Regions from separate parts of the Cytobacillus firmus genome, predicted to be linked through region 1. Evidence: riboswitches for the same ligand, from Rfam matches in the RefSeq annotation. Region 1 holds a riboswitch; the other holds the start of a gene.
The links. A riboswitch is a leader RNA that binds a small molecule or an ion and turns the genes downstream of it on or off. The one in region 1 is predicted to bind glycine.

Region 1 (3,138 bases):
AAGCAAAGCGGTAACAGTTTCGGACTTTACCGAGAGCTTCCTATTAAAAGATGATCCCAAAAAGCATATCTTCACGTTGGATATCATCTCTTTATCCTTTACAACTCTGGCAGTTATCCTTTTTGTATATAGTGCCCTGCACATCGCCCGCAGGAAAAAGATATTTTATACTCCAATTTTCTACGAGGCGAATTATGTCATTCAAGCTCCTTAATTGTCCAACCAAACAATTAAAGGAGGAAGACATAATGTGGATTAGATTTTTAATGATTGGGTTATTTTCATTAACAGCTTCCAGCCTGTTCTTTTATCAGGGTATGGAAATGTATCATGCTTTCACAGATTTCTTTAGACAAAAATAAGAAGTTGGCGCCCAGGGATTCCCTCCCTGGGCGTTTTTATTTCATAAAAAACCCGGCCTGTTTTATTCCCAGGCCGGGTTTCCTTTCTTACTGTGCTTTTACATATTTATCGTCTATTTTTTTTTCAATCTTCTCAAGCTCACGGCGATCTTTTAAAAGTTCTTCTCTATTAACTTTAATCATTTCAAGCATTGATAATTTTTTCTTTTTCATTTCTGCTCACCTTCTTTCATGATGTTGGTAACTTCTTGATTCAAGATCTTTATTGAAGCTCTTTTCGTATAATTGTTGTTTTTTGCCTTTCAATGTTGTCCGTTCATTTCTGCTCCAGGCTGCTCGCTTTCCGCGGGGCGGGCGTGGTCTCGCACCTTCCGCTCCAATTAACTCAGTAAATAATATTTATTAAGCAACAAATCTTGTGAAAATTGAAAGTCCTCTTAAAAAACAATCGTCTTATTACCATGCACTATTACTTTGTCTTGCACATGCCATGCCACTGCCTGTGCGAGGACCTGCCTCTCCACATGCCTGCCGGCAATTTTGAGATCCTGTGCAGTGTGCCGGTGGTTAACCCGCTGGACATCCTGCTCAATGATCGGCCCTTCATCCAAATCATTTGTTACATAATGGGCAGTTGCCCCAATCAGCTTGACCCCGCGGTTAAACGCCCGTGCATAAGGATTGGCTCCCACGAAGGCCGGCAGAAAACTATGATGGATATTGATAATCCTATTTGGATATTTGGAAATAAAGCTCGGTGAAAGAATCTGCATATATCTCGCAAGCACAATGAAATCCGCTTTTCCATCCAGCAGCTCTACTGCCTTTTGCTCAGCTTCCGATTTAGTGTCGGGCGTAATCGGAATATGATGATATGGTATTCCAAACCCCTCCACCACTTCCCTCATGTCAGGATGATTGCTGATCACAAGGGGAATTTCCACTTCAAGCTCCTTCGATTTCCAGCGCCACAGCAGCTCGAGCAGACAGTGATCCATTTTAGAAACAAATATAGCCATCCGCTTGCGCTCGCCTTTGCCGCTCAGCTTCCACTCCATAGAGTATTCCTTGGCCATCTCAGGCAGATCCTCTTTCAGTTTTAAAAAGGACTCATCAAAATGATTCATATCGAATTCAATCCGCATGAAGAAGATGCCTGCCAGCGGATCGGTTGTGTGCTGGTCAAAATGCACAATGTTCGCGTTATGCTCCAGCAGAAAGTTAGAGACTGTGGAGATGATGCCCGGTCTCTCTGGACAGGATATCAGCAATGTCGCCCGGTTTGCGTTAATATTTGTATTCATATAGATTCCTCCAACTGCCTTGCCATCCATATAAAAAGGACAGAAAAAAGGCGGCTTCTTTATCCCCCTTCTCTGTCCTTTTACCTGAGAGTTTGACCCCTTTGGTGTCGCAAAGTCCATGCGCGCTCTCCAGAGATGCGTCCGACTGAGGTTCTGTCTACCTGAGAGATTGGCTTCAAGGGTATTTTTGAAGCTTGCTCCTTCGGTGGCTACTGTATGCTCTCTCCCGCAGCCGTCATTCGCTCAATATTTTTGTTATTTTCAGAATAATGTATTTTTTAACTTATGTCAATCGAACTAGGTTTCTTTCACAAAATTGCCACAATTTCAGCCTGGCTTTAAAGCTGATTTTTTATGTGAAAAAGAAAAGTAAAAAAGCTTGAAGACAACGTCTCCAAGCCTTTTTCTACACAGCTGCCTTTGGTTTTGGCTCCTTTTTCTGCCAGGCAATCGTGATAAACAATGTAACGATCAATAGGGCCAAACCAAGAACAAACGGATAGGTTATCCGCACATCGTAAAGTACGCCGGCAATCGTTGGCCCCAGAACGTTTCCAATGCTCATATAAGCATTGTTCATTCCCATCGCAAATCCCTGTTCATTACCGGCCATTTTAGAGATTAACGTTGTTAAAACCGGGCGAAGAATGGAAGTTGCAAGGAAAATGATCAGCGAAATAACGAAGAAAAGTGCATAGCTGCCTGCAAACAGTGAAACTAGGAACCCTGATGCTGCAACAGCCAAAAAGATATTCAATACCTTTCCTTCACCGAATTTATTAACCACACGATCGACTACAAATAATTGAACAATAACACTAATGACTCCTGTCGAAGTCACCATAATGGCAATTTCCTGCGGAGTAGCAGCAAATTCATTATCAAGGTAGAGCCCAAGAACTGACTCATACGCCATTAGTCCAAAGCTCATCACCAATGTAATGATAAGCGGAATAAAATAAGGCTTCTTAACGGACATGGCCAGTTTCTTGACCATCGGTTCCTCTTCAGGCATATCTCCCGGCACTGTCTGCAATGTGCTGCTTTCTTCGAGGAGCACAATGGAGAATAGAACAGCCACTAGAGATACAAGCGCTGAAATCAGAAATGGCATTTTTAAGCCGAAGTCTGCCAAAAACCCGCCTATCCCAGGTCCAACCACAATTCCAAGTGACATTGCAGCTGAGACAAGACCATTCCCTTTTGCACGCTGCTCCATTGTAGTAATATCAGCAATGTAAGCAAAAATAGCTGGAATCAGCAAGGCAGCTCCAATGCCTCCAATGACACGTGAAAAGTAAAGCAGCCAAATGGAATCTACTGCATAAAAGACAAGCATGGATAATGTCAAACCAGCTAACCCGTAAATAATCATCTTTCTGCGGCCGTACTGGTCAGCCCATTTTCCCGCGATAGGAGAAAAAATCAGCTGGGCACCCGCAAAAATGGCAATCATCAGGCCTGCTGCCGTT
Region 2 (3,138 bases), 1.8 Mb from region 1:
ATTTCCTCAAGCTCTTTTAAAGGCTCGACTCTCCCAAAAAAGTTAGGGTACTGTACAATCACAGCTGCGATGTCATCGCCAATCATTTCATTTAGGGCTTCAAGGTCAGTGGTGCCATCTTTATGAGGAATCTCAATCACTTCAATATACTGGCCCTTTGCGTATGTTTTGACTACTTCCTTCGATTCAGGGTGAACTGCGCTTGAGATTAATATTTTCTTCCGGCGTGTGCTGCCTGCGCTTAGCATGGCTGCTTCAGCAAGAGCAGTTCCGCCATCATACATGGATGAGTTGGCAACATCCATTCCTGTTAATTCACAGATCATGGTCTGAAATTCGAAAATTGCCTGCAGCTCTCCCTGGGAAATTTCCGGCTGGTAAGGAGTATAGGCAGTATAAAACTCTGAACGGGATAAAACATGATCGACAATGACCGGCATGTAATGATCATAAACTCCCGCACCAAGGAAAGATGTATTTGTGCGAAGATCAGCATTTTTTTGAGCCATTTTAGTAAGCTCTTTCAGTAAGGCTGTCTCTGATTTCGCCGGCTTGATTTTATATTCGCCCTTAAATCTTACACTCTCGGGAATATCACTGAATAATTCTTCCACAGAACTGACGCCGATTTTCTCAAGCATTGCTTTCTGGTCAGACTCTGTCATCGGTAAATAGCGATGTTTCATCATTTTCTCCCCCCGGTTAGTTCTTTTCTCTTTTGTAAAAAGGTGTTGCTTCAATCTTAGCCTTCAGCCGTTTGCCGCGAATCTCCACTTCCAATTCAGTTCCAAGCTCCGCATGCTCTTTCTTGATAAGAACAAGGCCGATGTTCTTTTTCAATGTCGGAGATTGAGTGCCTGTTGTCACTTCCCCGATCAGCTCTTCTCCCTTATATACAGGATATCCATGGCGCGGAATACCGCGGTCAATCATTTCAATTCCGGCCAGCTTGCGCGGCACTCCGTTTTCTTTTTGGTTCTTAAGCACTTCTTTTCCGATAAAATCCGCTTCTTTATTCACCTTAACAGCAAAGCCGATTCCTGCCTCAAGCGGCGTGATATCAGGTGAGAGCTCCTGGCCATATAGTGCCAGATTGGCTTCGAAGCGAAGGGTATCCCTTGCGCCAAGTCCGCATGGGAGAACGCCTTCTTCTTTGCCTGCTTCAAGAATTTCATTCCATAATGCGGCTGCATCCTTGGCATCACAGTAAACTTCAAATCCGTCTTCTCCTGTATATCCAGTTCTGGATACAAGGGCTTTCTTGCCTTTCAAATCAACATCCTGCTGGAATTTAAAAAATCCGATATCCGACAGATTCGTGCCAGCAAGCTTTTGGAGCACTTTTTCTGCAAGCGGCCCCTGAATCGCCAGCTGTGCCATATCTTCTGAAAGGTTTTTCAATTCCACATTGCCTTCAGCATGGTCCTGCAGCCAGTTGAAATCCTTTTCGATATTGGAAGCATTTACAACCAGCAAATAGTGGTCATCCTCTATTTTATAGACAAGTAAATCATCAACAGTTCCGCCATTTTCATAGCACATGGCCGTATATTGAGCACCTGAGTTCTTTAGTTTGGAAATATCGTTCGTCATCATTTTTTGAAGGTATTTAAGACTGTCCGTCCCCTTCACTTCGATTTCACCCATATGGGATACATCAAAAAGGCCTGCTTTTGTACGGACTGCTTCATGTTCTTCTTTAATGCTTGAAAATTGAACAGGAAGGTCCCAGCCGCCGAAGTCGATGGTTTTTGCTCCGTAATCCTTGTACACCTCAAATAAAGGCGTGCGTTTTAACTGTGACATTTACTCGTCCCCCTTAAATCTCTTGAAATTTGTTTTAGGAACATAAAAAAGGACAGAATATCCCCTCAATTATGAGAAGATCTCTGTCCTTGCACCTGAAAGTTTACCGAAACCGGCTGTCCCCTTGGGTGGCTTATTAAAAAGCACTCTCCAGAGCTGCGTCAAACAAGAGTTCTTTTGCCTGAGAGATTCACAGATTTTGCTTGCTCCTTCGGCGCTACTAATGTAGTCTCTCCCCTTGTTGTCATTCGCATTTATAAAATTTTCCAAGATGGTCATACTTATACCAAACAGAAAAAATTAAGCATCCATTACTTCGGTTCACTAAATGTAATGTGTTAACTTTCAAAACTTTCAAAGCTATTAACATCGTACCACCTAAACAAGGTTTGGGCAATATCTTTATATAGATAAAAGGAGCTGTTTTTATGACAGTGCAAATTGGCTTTGATTCTGCCTGGCAGGATGAATTCTTAAAAAGGATTGATGACGACGGCCCATGGGGAAACTGGGAACTTTATAAACTGGCTGTTGAGGTTGAGAACCATACAACTATTCCTGAATTTGAAGGCTTGCAGGCTCCGAAGCATCTTCCGAACCTTACTCCTCTTCCCCATCAGCTGGAAGTGGCCAAGCAGGTAGTCGAAAGCATGAACGGCAAGGCGATCCTGGCTGATGAGGTCGGTCTTGGAAAAACGATTGAAGCTGGACTGATATTAAAGGAATATATGATCAGGGGACTCGTAAAAAAAGTCCTAATACTCGTTCCAGCTTCCCTCGTTTCCCAGTGGGCCATAGAGCTGAACAGCAAATTTTTTATTCCGGCTGTGGCGCAGCGGAAAAGCTATGTATGGGAACAATGCGACGTTGTGGTATCATCCATCGATACAGCCAAACGCAATCCTCATCGGGACATTATTTACAGCCTTGATTATGACCTGATCATTATAGACGAAGCTCACAAGCTAAAAAATAATAAAACGAGAAACTATGAATTTGTACAAAACCTTAAAAAGAAGTTTTGCCTCCTATTAACAGCAACACCTATTCAAAATCGAATCAGTGAGATTTTCAATCTTGTGTCTCTGCTTAAACCCGGACATCTTGGTAATGAATCAGCTTTTTATGAGAATTATAAAAAAGACTCACGATCTTTAAACGATGATGCACATCTAAAGGAACTCGTAAACAAAGTCATGATCCGCAACCGCAGGGCAGATACCGGGATTGAATGGACCAAACGGCATGTGGAAACCATACCGATTGAATTTTCGCAGGCCGAGCGTGAGCTCTATGAAGCTGTAACAGAGCTGCGGAGTGAAGAAAATTGGG

Region 2: it holds a riboswitch for glycine, as region 1 does, so the genes downstream of both, gcvT (glycine cleavage system aminomethyltransferase GcvT) here and purU (formyltetrahydrofolate deformylase) in region 1, are expected to answer to the same signal.

Annotation. Positions count from the first base shown of each region.
Region 1 covers NZ_CP098323.1:428,393-431,530, reverse strand. Annotated here, with positions in the region: gene NAF01_RS02200 (hypothetical protein) at 1-214, shown strand, start outside; gene NAF01_RS02195 (FbpB family small basic protein) at 450-575, opposite strand; gene purU (formyltetrahydrofolate deformylase) at 800-1,666, opposite strand; glycine riboswitch at 1,805-1,905, opposite strand; gene NAF01_RS02185 (MFS transporter) at 2,073-3,138, opposite strand, start outside.
Region 2 covers NZ_CP098323.1:3,635,755-3,638,892, forward strand. Annotated here, with positions in the region: gene gcvPA (aminomethyl-transferring glycine dehydrogenase subunit GcvPA) at 1-686, opposite strand, end outside; gene gcvT (glycine cleavage system aminomethyltransferase GcvT) at 703-1,806, opposite strand; glycine riboswitch at 1,966-2,054, opposite strand; gene NAF01_RS18425 (DEAD/DEAH box helicase) at 2,235-3,138, shown strand, end outside.